3 regions of the Streptomyces sp. NPDC005574 genome follow, and region 2 is predicted to be linked to each of the others. Evidence: riboswitches for the same ligand, from Rfam matches in the RefSeq annotation. Region 2 holds a riboswitch; each other region holds the start of a gene.

What was found. Region 2 has a riboswitch for cyclic di-AMP ahead of ABZT03_RS20235 (LysM peptidoglycan-binding domain-containing M23 family metallopeptidase). Riboswitches for the same ligand answer to the same signal wherever they lie in the genome.
Positions count from the first base shown of each region.
Region 1: it holds a riboswitch for cyclic di-AMP, as region 2 does, so the genes downstream of both, ABZT03_RS10885 (M23 family metallopeptidase) here and ABZT03_RS20235 (LysM peptidoglycan-binding domain-containing M23 family metallopeptidase) in region 2, are expected to answer to the same signal.
Region 3: it holds a riboswitch for cyclic di-AMP, as region 2 does, so the genes downstream of both, ABZT03_RS14615 (NlpC/P60 family protein) here and ABZT03_RS20235 (LysM peptidoglycan-binding domain-containing M23 family metallopeptidase) in region 2, are expected to answer to the same signal.

Region 1 covers NZ_JBEXCW010000011.1:125,348-132,091, reverse strand. The annotation lists gene ABZT03_RS10890 (GntR family transcriptional regulator) at 85-780, opposite strand; gene ABZT03_RS10885 (M23 family metallopeptidase) at 1,038-1,802, opposite strand; cyclic di-AMP (ydaO/yuaA leader) riboswitch at 1,816-1,979, opposite strand; gene ABZT03_RS10880 (pitrilysin family protein) at 2,193-3,581, opposite strand; gene ABZT03_RS10875 (pitrilysin family protein) at 3,578-4,930, opposite strand; gene ABZT03_RS10870 (DNA topoisomerase IV subunit A) at 5,222-6,744, shown strand, end outside.
Region 2 covers NZ_JBEXCW010000029.1:29,231-35,974, forward strand. The annotation lists gene ABZT03_RS20215 (XRE family transcriptional regulator) at 1-472, shown strand, start outside; gene ABZT03_RS20220 (DUF6126 family protein) at 469-594, shown strand; gene ABZT03_RS20225 (tyrosine-protein phosphatase) at 608-1,405, opposite strand; gene ABZT03_RS20230 (alpha-galactosidase) at 1,576-3,645, shown strand; cyclic di-AMP (ydaO/yuaA leader) riboswitch at 3,958-4,115, shown strand; gene ABZT03_RS20235 (LysM peptidoglycan-binding domain-containing M23 family metallopeptidase) at 4,120-5,076, shown strand; gene ABZT03_RS20240 (DUF6250 domain-containing protein) at 5,426-6,130, shown strand; partial or broken gene ABZT03_RS20245 (SGNH/GDSL hydrolase family protein) at 6,276-6,744, shown strand, end outside.
Region 3 covers NZ_JBEXCW010000017.1:82,945-89,688, forward strand. The annotation lists gene ABZT03_RS14600 (fructosamine kinase family protein) at 106-975, opposite strand; partial or broken gene ABZT03_RS14605 (glucarate dehydratase) at 1,022-1,333, shown strand; gene ABZT03_RS14610 (NAD-dependent epimerase/dehydratase family protein) at 1,531-2,589, shown strand; cyclic di-AMP (ydaO/yuaA leader) riboswitch at 2,726-2,897, shown strand; gene ABZT03_RS14615 (NlpC/P60 family protein) at 2,954-4,348, shown strand; gene ABZT03_RS14620 (cytochrome P450) at 4,855-6,222, shown strand; gene ABZT03_RS14625 ((-)-alpha-amorphene synthase) at 6,206-6,744, shown strand, end outside.

The sequences.
Region 1 (6,744 bases), on a different contig from region 2:
GGCGCGGAATTCACCGGCACACACGGAAAAGGGCAGCAGAAATACCGGCCGCCGAATTGCACTTCTTTGTATACGGTGCCCGTGTTAATGCCGCAGACCCGACATGTTTACGGGAGGTTGCGAGTTCCTCACACGGTCGGAGCGGTCGCCGCCCGCGCCGAAACGCAGCCGGTGCGCGGTCGTCGCGCGCTCCGTGTGCAGTGCCGTGACCGCTCGCGCCCGCTCGCTGTCGCCGCGCGCCACGGCGTCCACGATCGCGCCGTGCTCCGCCCAGGAGTCCGCCGGGTCGGCGGGCGCGTCCACCACGAACATCCAGGCGATCTTGTGGCGCAGCTGGGTCAGCATCGACGTCAGCGCCGGGCTGCCGGACGCCTGGGCGAGCGTCTCGTGGAACCAGCCTCCCAGGGAGCGCAGGTCCTCGCTGTTGCCCCGCCGGGCCCGCTCCTGGCCCAGCCTGACCAGGCCGCGCAGCACCTTGAGGTGGGCCTCGGTACGCCGCTGCGCGGCGCGTGAGGCGCCCAGCGGCTCCAGGAGCATGCGCATCTCCAGGAGGTCGGCGCCCTCCTGCTCGGTGGGTTCCGCGACGCACGCGCCCGCGTGCCGCCGGGTCACCACGAACCCCTCGGCCTCCAGGGTGCGCAGGGCTTCGCGGACGGGGACGCGGGAGACGCCGTAGCGGCGGGCGAGCAGTTCCTCGGTGAGGCGGCTGCCACGCTCGTAGACACCGGCGACGATGTCGTCCCGGATCGCCGTGCACACCGAGTGCGCCGGAATACGCATGACCGACCTCCGCCTTAATCCCCGTGAAACGTCGATGATTGACGCTTGTCCAGTGACTCTATTGCAATGAGCGGGAATTTCCGACGGCGGGCCGGAATCCATGGATATTTTTTGGACAGAGGGGGGTCGGAAACGCCGAAAGCCCCGGCTGGAGAGCCGGGGCTTCGGGAAGTACCGCCGTCCGCCGTGGGACGGTCAGCGCTCGCGGGGGCCGCTACGCGCCGCTGACGGCGGTACGGCCTGCGTGGCGGCCGGTGTCAGACGCTCACGCCGTGCGACCGGAGGTAGGCGACCGGGTCCATGTCCGAGCCGTACTCCGCGGTCGTGCGGGCCTCGAAGTGCAGGTGCGGGCCGGTGGCGTTGCCGGTCGCGCCGGACAGGCCGATCTGCTGGCCGGGAGTGACCGTCTGGCCCACCGAGACGCCGATGGACGACAGGTGGCCGTACTGCGTGTACGTACCGTCAATCATCTTGATCACGACGTTGTTGCCGTAGGAACCGCCCCAGCCGGCCTCGACGACCGTGCCCGAGCCGACCGCGTGCACGGACGTGCCGCTCGCCGCGTGGAAGTCGATGCCGGTGTGGCTGCCGGAGGCCCACAGGCCGCTGCTGGCCTGGTAGCCGGTGGAGACGTAGGAGCCGGTGACGGGCAGCACGAAAGTGTTGAGACGCTTGCGCTCCGCCTCGCGCGCGGCACGCTGCTTGGCCTCGTGGGCCCTCTCGGCGGCTGCCGCGGCCTCCTTGCGCGCGGCGGCCTCGGCGGCCTCCCTGCGCGCGGTGTCCTCGGCGGCCTGCTGCTGGGCGACCGCCTGGGCGTCGATCTTCTGGGCGAGCGTGTCACCGATGGTGATGACCGGGGTGAGTCCGGTCTGCTCGACGGAGGGCTCCGCGGCGAGCGCGGGAGCGGCCAGGGTGCCGACGACACCGGTGGTGGCGAGCGCGGCGACGCCCGCCGCGCGAACGGTGGTGCGGTGCATCCGGCTGGGACGACGGTGCTTCCCGGCGGCGCGGGTGAACGCCATGAAGTGGTGGGTCCTTTCCTTCCTTCTCGCCTACCGGGTTAGCTGACGGGTTCGGAGCAGGAAGGTCTCCTACGGACCCCCTCGCTTGCGCGCGGGCGTCCGATTCACCCCAGGGACACATGGTGGGTCCCCGGCTCCCCTGGCTCGCGCCGTACGGGGACTCGGCGATGACTGCCCGGTGCCGCGGATGCGGCGCGGTGCCTGACGGACAGCCGGCATGACGCTAGACGCGGCTGCTTTCAATCCTCAAACGGATCACGCTTTTTGTAGCGCACGCCACAGGCCAGACAGGAGTGCACTCCCTCAATTCGGACATACGGCGGCCCTGACGACTCCTCAGTCACCAGGGCCCCGTAGGCGTGTCCGGCCGTCGGCCGGCCGGCCGGTCCGCTACTCGGCGGAGACGACGGTGACTTCGCCGATGCCGAGAGCCTCCACGGGCTCCTTGATCTGGGCCGCGTCACCGACGAGGACCGTGACCAGACGGTCCACCGGGAAGGCGCTCACGACCGCCGCCGTGGCCTCCACCGTGCCGGTCGCGGCGAGCTGCTGATACAGCGTCGCCTGGTAGTCGTCGGGCAGGTGCTGCTCGACCTGGTCGGCCAGCGTGCCCGCGACGGCCGCCGCGGTCTCGTACTTCAACGGCGCCACGCCGACCAGGTTCTGTACGGCGACATCGCGCTCGGCGTCGGTGAGCCCGCCCTCGGCGAGCGTGCGGAGCACGGTCCACAGGTCCTGGAGAGCGGGACCGGTGTTGGGCGTGTCGACGGAGCCGCTGATCGCGAGCATCGCGGCACCGGTGCCGTCCGGGGCGGAGCGCAGCACCTGGCCGAACGCCCGCACGCCGTAGGTGTAGCCCTTCTCCTCGCGCAGGACGCGGTCCAGGCGGGAGGTGAGGGTGCCGCCGAGGCAGTAGGTGCCCAGCACGCGCGCGGGCCACACCCGGTCGTGCCGGTCGGGACCCACGCGGCCGATGAGCAGCTGCGTCTGGACGGCACCGGGACGGTCCACGATGACGACCCGGCCCGCGTCGTCGGCGGTCACGGGCGGCACCGGCCGGGGCTCGGCCTGCGAGCCGGTCCAGGCGCCCAACGTGTCGCCCAGCAGCGCGTCGAGGTCGATGCCGGTGAGGTCACCGACGACCACGGCGGTCGCGGTGGCGGGGCGGACGTGCTTCTCGTAGAAGGCGCGTACGGCCGCGGAGTCGATCGCGGTGACCGTCTCCTCGGTGCCCTGGCGCGGGCGCGACATGCGCGCGGTGGCCGGGAACAGCTCCTTGGAGAGCTCCTTGGCGGCCCGACGGGAGGGGTTGGCCAGCTCGTGCGGGATCTCGTCGAGCCGGTTGCGGACGAGGCGTTCGACCTCGCTGTCCGCGAACGCCGGGGCCCGCAGGGCGTCGGCGAGCAGGTCGAGTGCCTTGGGCAGGCGGGAGACCGGCACTTCGAGGCTCAGGCGGACACCGGGGTGGTCGGCGTGCGCGTCGAGAGTGGCGCCGCAGCGCTCCAGCTCGGCGGCGAACTCCTCGGCGGAGAGCTTGTCGGTGCCCTCCGAGAAGGCGCGGGCCATGATCGTGGCGACGCCGTCGAGACCGGCCGGTTCGGCGTCCAGAGGCGCGTCCAGGAGCACCTCGACGGCGACGACCTGCTGGCCGGGGCGGTGGCAGCGCAGGACCGTCAGGCCGTTGTCGAGCGTCGCGCGCTCGGGGGCCGGGAACGCCCACGGCCGCGCCTCGCCGGCCTGCGGCTGGGGGTGGAAGTCCATCGTGGCGAGCTCGGTCACTTGGCCGCCTCCTCGTTCTCGTCCTCGTCAGCCTGGTTATCGGTGCCCTCGGTGGGCTCGTAGACCAGCACGGCCCGGTTGTCGGGGCGCAGCCGGGCCTTGGCGACCTCCTGGACCTCCTCGGCCGTCACCTCCAGCACGCGCTGCACGGCGGTCAGGGCGAGCTGCGGGTCGCCGAACAGGACGGCGTAGCGGCACAGTTCGTCGGCGCGGCCGGCGACCGTGCCGAGCCGGTCCAGCCACTCGCGCTCCAACTGGGCCTGGGCGCGCTCCATCTCCTCGGGCGTGGGCCCCTCCTCGGCGAACCGGGCGAGCTCCTCGTCGATGGCGGCCTCGATGACCGGCACCTCGACGTCACCGGAGGTCTTCACGTCCAGCCAGCCCAGGGAGGGCGCACCCGCCAGCCGCAACAGACCGAAGCCGGCCGCCACAGCCGTACGGTCGCGCCGTACGAGCCGGTTGTAGAGGCGGGAGGACTCGCCGCCGCCGAGGACGGTCAGCGCCAGGTCGGCCGCGTCGCACGCGCGCGTGCCGTCGTTCGGCAGCCGGTAGGCGGCCATCAGGGCGCGCGCCGGGACCTCCTCCTCGACGACCTCGCGCAGCTGCTCGCCGAGGGTCTCGGGCAGCGTGCCGTCGCGCGGGGCGGGCTTCCCGTCGTGGGAGGCGATGGAACCGAAGTACTTCTCGACCCAGGCGAGTGTCTGCTCCGGGTCGATGTCGCCGACCACCGACAGGACCGCGTTGTTGGGCGCGTAGTAGGTACGGAAGAACGCGCGCGCGTCCTCCAGCGTCGCCGCGTCCAGGTCGGCCATGGAGCCGATCGGCGTGTGGTGGTAGGGGTGGCCCTCCGGGTAGGCGAGGGCGGTCAGCTTCTCGAACGCGGTGCCGTAGGGGACGTTGTCGTAGCGCTGGCGGCGCTCGTTCTTCACGACGTCCCGCTGGTTCTCCATGGACTCGTCGTCCAGGGCCGCGAGGAGGGAGCCCATGCGGTCGGCCTCCAGCCAGAGGGCGAGCTCCAGCTGGTGGGTCGGCATGGTCTCGAAGTAGTTGGTGCGCTCGAAGCTGGTGGTGCCGTTGAGTGAGCCGCCCGCGCCCTGGACGAGCTCGAAGTGGCCGTTGCCCTTGACCTGGCCGGAGCCCTGGAACATCAGGTGCTCGAAAAGGTGAGCCAGGCCGGTACGGCCCTTGACCTCGTGGCGCGAGCCGACGTCGTACCAGAGGCACACCGCCGCGACCGGGGTCAGGTGGTCCTCGGAGAGCACCACGCGCAGGCCGTTGGCCAGGCGGTGCTCTGTCGCTGTCAGGCCGCCGGAGCCTGCCTGCGCTGTGGCCGTGTGACCCATGGGCATGTCGTCCCTTCGATCGCGGATGCGGTCGTCGAATACCGCGGTTTTCCTGCTGTCCTGCCACTGTATGCAAGCGTGCGGAGCGTCGGCGAAGTTCCCGGGCGACATACGCCCACAGCGGATCGCGTAGCCTGCGGGCAGTCGTGCCGCACGGCGGCACCTGTTCCGAAGCAGCGGCACCTGTGAACGCCGGGCCGGGGGCCCGGCATCGGGTCCTGGTCCGCGTTGTCAGTGCCGCGGTCCACAATGGTCCGCGTCAGATCCCGTTCACGCTTGAGCAAGGAGCCGGCAGCGATGGCCCGCCGCAGCACGAAGACCCCGCCGCCCGACGACTCGTACGAGGAGAAGATCCTCGACATCGACGTCGTCGACGAGATGCAGGGCTCCTTCCTCGAGTACGCGTACTCGGTCATCTACTCCCGAGCCCTGCCGGACGCCCGCGACGGCCTCAAGCCGGTGCACCGCCGCATCGTCTACCAGATGAACGAGATGGGGCTGCGCCCCGACCGCGGGTACGTGAAGTGCGCCCGTGTCGTCGGCGAGGTCATGGGCAAGCTGCACCCGCACGGCGACGCGTCGATCTACGACGCCCTGGTCCGCATGGCCCAGCCGTTCTCCATGCGGGTGCCCCTGGTCGACGGCCACGGCAACTTCGGCTCCCTGGGCAACGACGACCCGCCGGCCGCCATGCGGTACACCGAGTGCAAGGCCGCCGAGCCCGCGAGCCTGATGACGGAGTCCATCGACGAGGACACGGTCGACTTCGCCCCCAACTACGACGGCCAGGAGCAGGAGCCGGTGGCCCTGCCGGCCGCCTTCCCCAACCTCCTGGTGAACGGCGCGTCGGGCATCGCGGTCGGTATGGCCACCAACATGCCGCCGCACAACCTCGCCGAGGTCATCGCCGCCGCGCGTCACCTGATCCGCTACCCGAACGCCGACCTCGACGCCCTGATGCGGCTCGTCCCGGGCCCCGACCTGCCCACGGGCGGCCGCATCGTCGGCCTCTCCGGCATCCGCGACGCGTACGAGACGGGCCGCGGCACCTTCAAGATCCGGGCGACGGTTTCCGTGGAGACGGTCACCGCCCGCCGCAAGGGTCTCGTCGTCACCGAGCTGCCCTTCACGGTCGGTCCCGAGAAGGTCATCGCCAAGATCAAGGACCTGGTCGGCGCGAAGAAGATCCAGGGCATCGCCGACGTCAAGGACCTCACCGACCGCGCGCACGGCCTGCGCCTGGTCATCGAGATCAAGAACGGCTTCGTGCCGGAGGCCGTCCTGGAGCAGCTCTACAAGCTCACGCCGATGGAGGAGTCCTTCGGCGTCAACAACGTGGCACTGGTGGACGGCCAGCCCCTCACGCTGGGCCTCAAGGAACTCCTGGAGGTCTATCTCGACCACCGCTTCACCGTCGTACGCCGCCGCTCGGAGTTCCGCCGCGGCAAGAAGCGCGACCGCCTGCACCTGGTCGAGGGCCTGCTCACGGCACTGCTGGACATCGACGAGGTGATCCGCCTCATCCGCTCCAGCGACAACTCCGCGCAGGCGAAGGAACGCCTGATGGAGCGCTTCTCCCTCTCCGAGATCCAGACGCAGTACATCCTGGACACGCCGCTGCGCCGCCTCACCCGGTTCGACCGGATCGAGCTGGAGTCGGAGAAGGAGCGGCTGAACGCGGAGATCGCGGAGCTGACCCGGATCCTCGACTCGGACACCGAGCTGCGCAAGCTGGTCTCCGCCGAACTCGCCGCGGTCGCCAAGAAGTTCGGCACCGAGCGGCGCACGATCCTGCTGGAGTCGGCGGGCACCACCGTGTC
Region 2 (6,744 bases):
GGAGACCGGGCAGCGGCAGCCGTCCCTGCCCATGCTGCTGGCGCTCGCCCGCATCTACGGTACGACGGTCTCCGAGCTGCTGGGCGAGACGGTCGCCGAACGCGACGCCGTCGTGCGCGCCACCGGCATGGAACCCACCGAGGCGGGCGGCTGGACCTACTGGCAGGCCGGCGCCTCGGGCCGGGGCATGCAGGCCCTGCGCGTGCACGTCCCGGACGGCTCGCAGGGCGACATCGTGCGGGTGCACCCCGGCGAGGAGTGGCTGTACGTCCTGCACGGCCGACTGCGGCTGCGCCTGGGAGACGCCACGCACCGGCTCGCCCCGGGCGACAGCGCGCACTTCGACTCGCTGACCCCGCACCGCATCGCCGCCGTGGACCCCGACGGCGTCGACCTCCTGTTCGTCCACACCCTTCTGCAGAGTCCCACGGCCGCGCTGTGCCTGGGCCCCGTCACCGGAGAGACATCATGAGCGAACGCGACATGGAGGAGAAGTTCCCCCGCGCCCTGTGGGTGCGCCTGATCATCTACATCGCTGTGGGGCACCTCTTCGCCGCCTTCATCTACCTGCTGTTCTCGGTGGGCGCCAAGTAGCGGCAGGCCGGCCTCAGTCGAGCAGTCGCTCCCGCAGGCGCTCGCGGACCTCCGGCGTGATCCCCAGCCCCTGTTCCAGGTAGGCGTCGACGCCGCCCCAGGTCTCCTCGATGGTGTCGAAGGCCGCCGTCAGGTACTCGGCGCGCGCGTCGAACAGGGGGCTGAGCAGCTCCATGACCTCGGAGGAGTAGGCCGAGGAGGAACCGCCACTGCGGTGCACCTTGTAGCGGCGGTGCTTGGCGTTGGACTCCAGGTAGTCGGCGACGATCGCCTCCCGCTCCACGCCCAGCGCGAGCAGGGTCACCGCCACGGACAGACCCGCGCGGTCCTTGCCGGCCGCGCAGTGCATCAGGGCCGGGACGCTGTCCTCGGCCAGCGAGCGCAGCACCTGGGCGTGCTCGGCGGTGCGGTCCCTGATGATCGCGCGGTAGGAGTTGATCATCCGGTTCGCCGCCTTGCCGTCGTCGAGGATCGCCCGCAGCTGGTCGATCTCGCCGTCGCGCACCATCTTCCAGAACTCGGCACCGTCGGCCGGGTCGCTCAGCGGCAGGTTCACGTTGCGCACGCCCGGCAGCTCGACGTCGGGGCCTTCGAGCTTCTGGTCCGCCGCGTTGCGGAAGTCGAAGACCGTGTGCAGGCCCAGGGTGTCCAGGAAGGCCGCGTCCTCTGCCGTGGCGTGCGCGAGGTGACCGCTGCGGAACAGTACGCCGTGGCGCACCCGGCGACCGTCCACCGTCGGCAGCCCGCCCACGTCACGGAAGTTGCGCACACCGGCGAGCTCGGGCTCGGTGGACGGGACCTGCTGCGTCACGGGGGCTCCTCCCGGTCGGTCCCGCCGACGCGGCTCACCGGCGGGCTCGCTGTCGACCATACGACATGGGTTCCCGGGGCAATGAGTTGTCCACAGGCGTTGCCTCGCAGGCCCACGGACCTTGATGATGTTGGTCCTTGAGTGCACCTGTTCGTATCTGTGAGGGCTTGATGCTGGAAATCGCCGAAAACGGCCGTACCTGGCTGCTGTCCGGGCTGGCCAGCAGTTACGCCGTCCACCTGACCGAGGCCGACGAGCTGCTGCACCTGCACTGGGGGCCGCGGATCGCGCTCGCCGACGCGGAGGCGCTGGCCGTCCGCCCGCTGCCCGACTACTGGCCCTTCGAGTCCCCGCTCGACGGCCGCGAGGAGTACCCGGTCGAGGGCGGCCCCCGTTTCGTGCGCCCCGCGCTGTCCGTGCGCACCGACGAGCGCCGCGGCACCGAGTGGACCTTCGAACGCCACGAGGTCGAGGACGAGGAGCTGCGGCTCCGCTTCCGCGACGGCGGCCTCGCCGTCACCCTGCACTACCGCATGCGCGACGACGTCGTGGAGCGCCGGGTGACGCTGGCCAACGAGGGGCCGGCACTGGAGCTGCTGCGCGCCGACTCAGCGACCTGGACGCTGCCCGACCGGGAGGGCTGGCACCTGTCCCAGCTGCACGGGCGCTGGGCCGCCGAGTCCCGGCTCGTGCGCGGCGAGCTGACCTACGGCGAGAAGGTCATCGGCAGCCGCCGCGGCCACACCGGCCATCAGCATCTGCCCTGGGTCGCACTCGACACCGACGCGACCGAGGAGCGCGGCGAGGTCTACGGCTGCGCGCTCGGCTGGTCGGGTTCCTGGCGGATCGGGGTGGCCCAACTGCCCGACGCGCGCGTGCAGATCACCGGCGGCGCCGGTTACGACGACTCCGGACTGCTCCGGCTGGACACCGGCGAGTCCTTCACCACACCGGTGTTCGCCGGCCTGTGGAACGACGGCGGTTTCGGCGGGGCGAGCCGCGCCTGGCACGCCTACCAGCGCGCGTACGTCATCCCGGACGCCGACCGGGACCGGCCCGTGCTCTTCAACTCGTGGGAGGCGACCGAGTTCGACATCTCCGAGGAGCAGCAGGGCACGCTGGCGCGGCGGGCCGCGTCGATCGGCGTGGAGCTGTTCGTGGTCGACGATGGCTGGTTCGGGGCCCGCACCAGCGACCGCGCCGGACTCGGCGACTGGACGCCCAACCCGGACCGGTTCCCCGGTGGCCTCACCCCCCTGGCCGAGCACGTGCACGCGCTCGGCATGCAGTTCGGCATCTGGGTGGAGCCGGAGATGGTCAACCCGGACAGCGACCTCTACCGGGCCCACCCGGACTGGGTGCAGTTCCAGCCGGGACGCAGGCGGACCGAGCTGCGCAACCAGCTCGTCCTGAACCTCGCCCGCGAGGACGTCCAGGAGTACCTCTGGGAAAAGCTCCACGGGCTGCTCTCCAGCGCCCCCGTCGACTACGTCAAGTGGGACTTCAACCGCTGCTTCACCGACGCCGGCTGGCCCGGCGAGCCGTACCCGCAGCGCCTGTGGGTCGACCATGTGCACGCCCTGTACGGCCTGCTGGACCGGCTGCGCGCGGCCCACCCCGGGGTCGCCTTCGAGGCCTGCTCCGGCGGCGGCGGCCGGATCGACCTCGGCGTCCTCGGGCGCAGCGACCAGGTGTGGACCTCCGACAACACCGATCCGCTGGACCGGCTCGGCATCCAGCACGGGTTCAGCCAGATCCACCCCGCCCGGGTGATGGCCGCCTGGGTCACCGACAGCCCCAACACGCAGCTCAACGGCCGGGTCAGCTCACTGCGCTTCCGGTTCGTGAGCGCGATGGCGGGTGTGCTCGGGGTCGGCGGGGACCTCACCCGGTGGACCGAGGAGGAACTCGCGGAGGCACGCGAGTGGGTGGAGCTCTACAAGGAGATCAGGCCCCTCGTGCAGCGCGGCGAGCAGTACCGGCTGCGCCCGCCGGACGGCGGGCTGAGCGCCGTGCAGTACGTGCTCGGCGACGAGGCCGTCGTGCTCGCCTGCCTCCAGGCCCAGCACCACGGTGAGCCCGTTCCGGCGCTCCGGCTGCGCGGGCTGGACCCGACAGCTGCGTACGAATGCCGCGAAACGGGCGAAGTTCACCGAGGGGCGGTGCTGTTGCACCACGGGCTGCGCACGGGGCTGCGGGGCGACCTCGATGCCGCGGTCTTCCGACTCCGCCGCATCTGATCTGTCTGTCCGTATTGACGCCTTTGTAGCCTTCATTCCAACTCCACCTGGAATGGGGGCTCCTGGGCGCAGGTGCGTGAGCAGCGTCATATTCGTGACCGTGCGTCGCCCGTCATGTTCACGTAATTCGCATGCGTTTCAAGGGCGTTTGCATAAACCGGCCGCCTTTGGATTGACGCAGGGTGACCGGTAATTCCCGGAAATGCGCAAACGAAACACATGCACGGTCAACCGTCACTTGTTCCCTCGCGTCCCGGTCGCTTACGTTCACCACCGATCCGGACGGACGCCCAATCCTGCCGCCGCCCGGAGCCCGCACACACACCCGTCCACGGCAGGAGCGGGGGACCCACAGGTAGAACCGCCTGTTCCGGTCTCCGGAACGGCTAGGGGTAAAGCCGCGCTTCGGCGCGGCCGGGCATCTCCAGTCCGCACCCGACAGCTCACCTCGCAGGCGCCGGAGAGGAATTCGCCATGCCCGCGAAGGGTAAGCACCGCCGTCCCAAGTCCCAGCGTTTCACCCGCACGATCGCCGTCGCCGGAACCGGTGGCGCAGCGCTCGCCCTCCCGCTTCTCGGCGCCACCGGCGCCCACGCGGCCACCGCGCAGTCGATTCCGCGGAACGTGGCGGAAAAGGCCCCGCAGTCCGCTCCCGCCGCCGGTGTGAAGGCCGTTGCGGCGAAGAGCGCCCAGCACAACTCCGGCACGCGGACCTACGCGGTCCGGGCCGGCGACTACCTGTCGAAGATCGCCGACGAGCAGCACGTCAGCGGTGGCTGGCACAAGCTCTACGAGGACAACCGCACGGCCGTCGGCGAGGACCCCTCGCTGATCCACCCCGGCCTGAAGCTCAGCATCGGCAAGAAGGCGACGACCGGGACGACGGGCTCGAACGGCCCGACGAAGACCAGCACGTCCTCGAAGCCGGCCGTGAAGTCCTCCTCGTCCGCCTCGTCGTCCGCCTCGTCCTCGTCGAAGGTGACGACCGCCACCAAGGCAGCCGACTCCACCAGCACCTCCAGCGGTTACACGCTTCCCGTGAGCGGCGGCGCCGTCGGCACGGGTTACCACGTGGCCGGCAGCATGTGGTCCAGCGGCTACCACACCGGCGTCGACTTCGTCGTCCCGACCGGCACCTCGCTGAAGGCCGTCGGCGCGGGCACGGTCGTCTCCGCGGGCTGGGGCGGCGCCTACGGCAACCAGGTCGTCATCAAGCTCGCCGACGGCTACTACGCGCAGTACGGCCACCTGTCCCAGCTCTCCGTCTCGGCCGGCCAGACCGTCAGCGCCGGACAGCAGGTCGGCCTCTCCGGTGCGACCGGCAACGTGACCGGCCCGCACCTGCACTTCGAGATCCGCACCACGCCGGACTACGGCTCCGACGTGGACCCGGTCGCCTACCTGCGCGCGCACGGCGTCGCCGTGGGCTGACCACCCGCACCACCCCTGCCTGACACGCTGCCGAAGGCCGGACCCCTATCCCCTGGGTCCGGCCTTCGGTATGTCCGCGGTTCCGCACGGCGCTACCCCCGGGCGGACGGCCGTCGTGATCGTCCGCGTCGCCCCGGGTGGACGGCAGCCATGATCGTCCGTGTTGCGGTCGTGTGGCGGGGCGCCCGCCGGTGTCGACAGGCGGGGCCGGGTGGGACAGAGTGAACTCCGTTGTGGGGCAAGCGCTTTCTCCCCGTCGTGGGACGTCCGCCGAACCCTCGGCGGCACGCAGAGCCGCTCTGTCCCGAAACTGTTGACCCGTCCCTCCCGCCGAAGGAGCCGCACCCTCGTGACGACCACGCGCAGAGCCTTCGGCGCCCTCACCGCGGGCGCCGCCCTGGCAGCCCTCGCTCCCGCCGCCGACGCGAGCCACCGCCGTCTGATCGCCCACGACGACTTCCGCCACGGCCTCGGCCGGTGGGCCGTCGAACTGGAGCAGGGCGGCACCGTCACCGCCTCCCGCGGCACCCTGGAGGTCGACGTGCCGGCCGGGGCGACGATCTGGTTCAGGCAGCGGCTCGAAGGCCCCTATGCCATCGAGTACACGGCCACGCCCGTGGCGCGGGGCGGGGTCAACGACCGGGTCTCCGACCTCAACAACTTCTGGAACGCGGTCGACGTCCGCTCGCCCGGCGACCTCTTCGCCACCCCGAGGAGCGGGGCGCTCGCGGAGTACGACCACCTCACGACGTACTACGTCGGCTACGGCGCCAACGGCAACACCACCACCCGCCTGCGGCGCTACGTCGGCGAACCCGGCGTGCGCCCGCTGGTCCGCGACTACACCGAGCCGCTGCTGGTGGCGAACCGGCCGAACCAGGTGCGGATCGTGTCCGACGGCTCCACCGTGCGATGGTGGAACAACGGACGGCTCGTCTTCGACTACACCGACCCGCAGCCGTACACGAGTGGGCACTTCGCCTTCCGGACCACCTGGAGCCATTTCCGGATCACCGGCTTCCGGGTGTGGCGGTCGTCGCGTCAACAGCCCTGACCAGCAGCCTATTCCGGGCTTGGGGAACACTTTACGAGTGGCTTATCTCACCGCTGGTCAGCCCCTTCCTACGATCGCGTAGGTCACATCCGAAGGTGAATCATGGGCCGATGTGGCAGACGGTTCGAAGAGTGACAACACATCAGTGATCGGGTCGTACGTGGCGCTGGGGGACAGCTTCACCGAGGGCGTCGGCGACCCGGGCCCCGACGGGGCGTTCGTCGGCTGGGCCGACCGGTTCGCGGTACTTCTCGCGGACCGGCGTCCCGAGGGCGACTTCGATTACACGAACCTCGCGGTGCGCGGCAAGCTCCTCGACCAGATCATCGAGGACCAGCTTCCGCGGGCCGTCGACATGGCCCCCGACCTGGTGTCGTTCAGCGCCGGCGGCAACGACATCATCCGGCCCGGTACCGACCCCGACGAGGTCGCCGAGCGCTTCGAGCGGGCGGTCGCCCGGCTCGCCGCGGTCGCCGGCACCGTCATGGTGACCACCGGCTTCGACACCCGTGGCGTCCCCGTGCTGAGACATCTGCGCGGCAAGATCGCCACCTACAACGGCCATGTGCGGGCCGTGGCCGACCGGTACGGCTGTCCGGTCCTCGACCTGTGGT
Region 3 (6,744 bases), on a different contig from region 2:
CGGACCACGCCACCGGGGGCGGCGGGGCGCGTCTTCACCGTGCGGACGCCGCCCGCGGCCCGGTGCCGCCGTATCGCCTACGGGGCCTGACCGTCCCCGCCCCGCTCACCGTGCGAGCGCCGTCCGTGCCGCGTCCAACGCCTGTACGGCGTATCCGCGTCCGAACAGCACCGTGTGCACCAGCAGCGGGAAAAGCTGGTGCAGGCTGACGCGGTCGGCCCAGTCGTCGGCGAGCGGCCGGGCCCGCCGGTAGCCGTCCAGCACGGACTCCAGGTGCGGGCAGCCGAAGAGGTGGAGCATCGCGAGGTCGGTCTCGCGGTGCCCGCCGTGCGCGGCCGGGTCGATCAGCCAGGCGTGCCCGTCGGCGCCCCACAGCACGTTGCCGTTCCACAGGTCGCCGTGCAGTCGTGCGGGCGGCTCGGCGGGGCCCGCCAGTTCGGGCAGCCGTTCGCAGACCCGCTCCACGACGGCTGCCTCCGCCGGGCGCACGGTCCCGGCGTCGACCGCTCGGCGCAGGTACGGCAGCACCCGGTGCTCGGCGTACCAGGACGGCCAGTCCCGGCCGGGTACGTTGCGCATCGGGGCGCGGCCGATGTACGCGTCCTCGGGACCGCCGGGCGGCGGGGCGCCGAAGGCGGGCGCGCCGGCGGCGTGCAGGGCCGCCAGTTCATGGCCGAGGCGGAGCGCGGCGCGGGCGTCGGGGCGTCCGGCCGGGACGCGGTCGGTGAGCAGCCAGTCCTCGTCGAGCCCGCGCACGGCCGGAACCCGCGCCCCGGCCTCCGCCAGCCAGCGCAGCCCGGCCGCCTCGGCCCGCACCGCGCCGGGTTCCTCACCGGGCTTCACCACGACGGTCGTGCCGTCTCCGAGAGAGATGTCGGTGAGTCCCCCGGCCGCCCCGCGCTCGCCGGTCACCGCGAGTCCGGTGAGCCGGGCCGCCGCGGCCCCGGCTCCCTCACCGCCGTCGCCTCGCCGCATGCCTCGGGCCTCCCCACGTCTCCGGTTGCCGACCCTACTGCGGGCCGCCGCGAAGGTGGCCGTCGGCATGGACGTCTTCGACACCACCGCCGTCGTCGCCGCGATCGACCGGGCCCTGCTGCCGTCGGTGCCCGGTTCCCCCGAGCGCGGCTGGACCACGTCCGCGGTGGAGGCGGCCTGCCTCGACGCGCAGGGCGGACTGCTCGGGTGACCGGTCGGTGACCTGCTAGGCGGCACGGTCCGCGACACGGTTGCCCTTCGCCGCGGCCTCTTCTGCAAGTGGGGGGAACACCCGGCGCTCGACGGCCGGCCCGCCACCGGCGACGACCGGGGCGAGGCCCTCGATCCGGCGGGGATGAAACTGACGTCCGCCTGCGAGGCGTTCGGGCTGGCAGCACGACGGCTGCGAGGCCGGCCCGCACCGCAACAGGGCTGCGGGCGAAGCCTGTTGCCCTCCGGCTGTTCCCATTCCGCCCGGTCATGCCCGAGGCTTCCCCCAGGAATGGGATCGCCGGGAGTCCGGCGGACCTCCGACCAGGACCGGGGAGTGAGAGCGTGGGCGCAGGCGGGGAGACGACCGTGGTGGTGACGGGCGGCAGCGGCTTCGTCGGCAGTCATCTGGTCCGGCGACTGCTGGAGCGCGGCTACCGCGTCCGCGCCACCGTGCGCGACGCCGCCGACCCTGCCAAGGTGAGGCCGCTGCGGGAGATGCGGGAGGCGTTCCCCGGCCGGCTGGACCTGTTCGAGGCGGACCTGCTGCGGGAGGGGTCCTTCGACGAGGCGGTGCGCGGCAGCCGGGTGGTCTTCCATGTGGCGTCGCCGTTCCTCATGCCGGAGAAGATCAAGGACGGCCGCCGGGACATGGTGGACCCGGCGCTGCTCGGCACGCGTAACGTGCTGGCCGCCGTGGAGCGGACACCGACGGTCGAGCGGCTGATCCTCACCTCCACGGTCGGCGCGATCTTCGGCGACTACGCAGACGTCCTGCGCATGGACGAAGGGGTGTTGACGGAGCGGTACTTCAACACCACCAGCACGGTGCGGAACAACCCCTACCACTACGCCAAGACCCTCGCCGAGCGTGCCGCGTGGGAGGCGGAGGCAGCCCAGGACCGCTGGCGCCTGGTGTCCGTCAACCCCGGCCTGATCCTTGGCCCTTCCCTCACCCCGGCGTCGGAATCGGGCAGCCTGTTCCTGTTGGACGAGTTGTTCAAGGGCTACTTCTTCTACGGCGCACCGGACTTCAGCTTCACGACGGTGGACGTGCGGGACGTCGCCGAGGCCCACGTCGCGGCGGCGGAGCGGCCGGAGGCGAGGGGACGCTACATCGTCGCCGCGCAGCACATGACGTCCTTCCACGAGATGTCCCGCGTCATCCGGACCCGGTACCCGCGCGACCTCCGCCTCCCGCGCACCGCGCTTCCGCACTGGCCGGTACGGGTGCTCGGCCCGGCGTTCGGGCTGAGCCAGGACTACATCCGCAAGCACCTCGGCATCCGCTTCCGGGTGGACAACAGCCGCAGCGTGCGCGAACTGGGCGTCTCCTACCGCCCGATCGAGCAGACCCTGCTGGAGCACTACGAGTCCTGGCGGGGCCGGAGAGACGCGAACTGAGCGCCGGGACACCGCCGTACGACGAAGGTCACAATTACGTATCGGACATACCGCGCACCAACCTTCACACAAGGCGCACAAGTTGGTTAAGTTGACGCCAGACCGTTCGACTCGCTCCGGCGGACCCCGCCGGGTCGTACGGCCTCCGCCGAGTTCGGTGCGCCCTGAGGCAGCCGGAGCCGGGGACCCAACCGAAGACTTGGGGTGAATCGGTCCGTCGCCTCTCGGGGCAGGGCCGTAGGGCACACCTTCCGCAGCAGAAGCCCGAACCCGTCAGCTAACCCGGTAGGCGGAGTACGGAAGGAGTACGTCTCTCATGGCGCCGGAACGAACATCGCGCCCCAGAGGTCTCGGCCTCCCCGGCATGGGCGGTTCCGCCCTCGCGACGGCCGCGCTCACCTCGGTGGCCCTGTTCTCCCAGACCGCCGACGCCGTACCCCTCTCGGGGGAGGACATCCCCAGCCGCGACGAGGTCCAGCAGCGGGTCAACACGCTCTACGACCAGGCCGAGAACGCCACCGGCAACTACAACGCGACCCGGGCCATGACGACGGGGGCGCGCCGCCGGGGCGAGCCGGCTCCCACCGCCCGGCCCCGGCGTGACGACCCGTCGCTCGACGCCGTCACCCGGCAGTGGTTCGACGGCGTCCGCGCCCGGCTCGGCCCGACCGTCCCCGCGGTGCTGCCGCGCGACCGGGCACCCGAGGTCGCGGCCCCGGCCCGCCCCGCCGAACGGCCCGTCGCACCGGAGCCGGCGATCGAGCGGGCTCCCGCCGTGCCGGAACTCCCCGCCGCACGGCCCGTCCTGGAGCTGACCGCCGGACCCGCCACAGCCGCCCTGCCCCCCGCGGCCACCGGAGCGATCGCCGCGCTGCCGGCCGTGCCGGGGCCCCGGCAGGAGACGGCCGCCGCGCCGGCCGCCGACACCCAGCGATCCTCGCTGCGGACCTCCAAGGAGCAGAACCAGCGCAAGCTCGCCGAGGCCCGCGACCTGCTGACGCGGTACGCCATGGTGCAGCGCACGCCCGTCGCGGCGATCGCCGCGCCGCCGGCCCAGGAATCCTGGCCCACCTCCCCCGGCCTCCCCGCCGTCACCGACACGACGCCGGCTCTCCCGGTGGCCGAGGAAATGGCCTGGCAGCAGCCGGCTCCCTTCCAGACGCAGACCCAGGTGCCGGTCCCGGCCCCGGTCCCGGCCCTTCCGGTGGCCGAGGAAGTGGCGTGGCAGCAGCCCGCTCCCTACCAGGCGCAGGTGCCGTTCTCCCCGCTCCCGGTGGCCGAGGAAATGGCTTGGCAGCAGCCGGCTCCCTACCAGGCGCAGATTCAGTCGGTCCTCGACACGGGTCATCCGGTCGGCCTCGCCCTCTCCGGTCCGGTGGTTCTGGCGGAACGGGCCAGCGGCGGAAAGGCCGTACGGGCGCTGGAGTTCGCGCGCGCCCAGATCGGCAGGCCGTGCGTGTGGGGCGCGACCGGACCGGAGTCGTACGACTGCGCCAGTCTCACCCAGGCCGCCTGGCGCGCGGCCGGTGTCGCCCTGCCGCGCAACGCGCCCGACCAGGCGAGCGCGGGCACCGTCATCCCGCTCGGTGACGTCCAGCCCGGGGACCTCATCTTCTTCTACGACAACCTGAGCCACCTCGGTCTGTACACCGGCGACGGCATGATGATCCACGCGCCGGGACCGGGGACGTACATCCGTGAGGAGTCGGTGTACTTCGCCGGGGAGTCGGCGGTCCGCGGGGCCGTACGGCTCGCCTGAAACCGGCAGGCACCCGCCGCAGGACCGGCCCTGAAAACCCGAGGAATGCGATACCCGGGAGAGGCCGGTCCTGTCACCGCGCAACGATGCCCTGGCCACCACCCCAGTGCCGTCGTCAAGGCAATCCGGCACGAAAAGGACCGGGCGCAGGGAAGGGATCGCGCGGGATATTTCGCTTTTCCCGTGAATTCGTCGGCGAGCGCCGCCCCAGCGGATGCCGGGCGCCACGAAGGGGGCTCACCCAGTGCTTCCGCGTGCTCCCGTGCGCCCCGGCGTACGGCGGCTTCGGGGAGCCGAAAGCCCCAGCACTGGGCAGGAGATGACACAAACGCAGGTCGGTGGATCAGCCACCGATTTCGTGTGTCGATTGGGGCAGATGGTATTCGATGAACGATACCGCGCCTGAAAAAGAGCACGTCTGGACGGTGGGTACTGCGCCGGGCATATTCCCTTTCACCGGCCACGCCATCCCTTTGTTCCGCCGACCGCTTGCTTTTCTGAATTCTTTGCCGTCCCACGGCGATCTGGTCGAGATCAGGCTTGGTCCCCTGCGCGCCTGGATGGCGTGCCATCCGGATCTGGTCCGCCAGGTCCTGCTGGACACGCGCACCTTCGACAAGGGCGGCCCCTTGTACGACCGGCTGCGGCCGCTCATGGGCGACGGCCTGGTCACCTGCCGGCATGACGTGTACCGGCGGCAACGCGCGCTGCTGCGGCCCGACTTCCGCCCGGCCGGGGTGAGCGCCCACACCGAACTGATGGGCCGGGAGGCCGAGTCGGCGTGCGGCCGGTGGCAGGCGGGCCAGGAGGTCGACGTCAGCGCGGAGATGCTGGCCCTGACCACCCGGGTGATCAGCCGTGTCCTGTTCTCCGACTCGCTCGGCGACGAGCCGGCCGCCGAACTGCGGGACTGCCTCGCCGTCATCGTCCGCGGCCTGTTCGTGCGGACTGCCGTGCCGGTCGACGCCCTGTTCCGGATCCCCACACCCGCCAACCGCCGTTACCGCCGCGCCGTCGCCCGGGTCCACGCGATCGTCGGGGACGCCGTCGGGGAACGGCGGGCCGCACGGTCGGCGGAGCCGCAGGAACGACCCGACCTGCTGGAGACGCTGCTGGCGGCGGCACGCGGGGACAACGGGGTCGCCGCGATCACCGGACAGGAGGTGCACGACCACCTCGTCACGCTGCTCCTCACCGGGGCCGAGAGCACCGCTCTGTGCCTGGCCTCGGCCTTCGACCTGCTCGCGCGCAACCCGCGGGCGGAGCGCCGGCTGCACGCGGAGGTCGACAGCGTGCTCGGCGGACGACGACCTGGCGCCGAGGACCTGCCGAACCTCCCCTACACCCGGTGCGTCGTCAGCGAGACCCTGCGCTGTCGGCCGCCCGGCTGGCTCTTCATGCGCGTGACGACCGGGCCCGCCAGGCTCGCCGGACACCGGCTCCCGGCGGGAGCCACGGTCCTGTACAGCCCGTATCTGCTCCAGCACGACCCGGCCTCGTTCCCCGACCCGGAGCGGTTCCGGCCCGAACGGTGGCTGCCGGAAGGAGCGGCCGGGATCCCGCCGGGCGCGATGCTGCCGTTCGCCTCGGGCGCGCGCAGGTGCCTGGGCGACAGGTTCGCGGTGGCGGAGGCCACGGTGACCGTGGCGGCCGTCGCCGCCCGCCGGCGCCTGCTCCATCTGCCGGGCCCCGCCGAACAGCCCCGCCCAGGCGCCACGTTGGGGCCGCGGTCGCTCGTGATGACCTCTGTCCCCCGACCGCACGGGCCGGCCGGCCCGCCACCTCGCGCCCGTTCGCTCGCCCCCCGGGCAGCCGCGGCGCCCCTCTCGCACGAAGTCCGGACGGCAGGTGACGACGGTGTCGACGACGCATGAGGAAGCCGCGGTCGGCCCGCGGAACGCGCCCGGGGCCGACAGCCTCGGGGACCTGATCGACGCCCACCTCCACATGCCGTTCCCCTTCGCGTGCAACCGGCACGTGTCCGCGGCGACGGCCGGCGTCGACCGGTGGCTCAGCACCTGGGGCCTCACCGACGAGCCGGAGCAGGCGGCGATGATCGCCCGCACCCGCCCCGCCGAACTCGCGGCCTTCACCAGCCCCACGGTCGACGCCGGACTCCTCCAGATCGTGGCCGACCAGATCGCCTACCAGTTCGTCTACGACGACCGGGCGGAGGAGTCGGGGCGGCACGAACCCGGCCGGCTGCTGCCCATGCTCTCCGAGAGCGTCGGCATCCTGCGGGACGGCCTGCCCCCCAGCACCCGCCTCGGGGCCGCGCTCACCGACCTCCACCGCCGGGTGCGGGAACGGTGCACGCCCGCCCAGGCGGCCCGCTGGGCCTGGCACAGCCGTGAGTACGTGCACGGCCTGCTGTACGAGGCGGTCGCCCAGGCGCA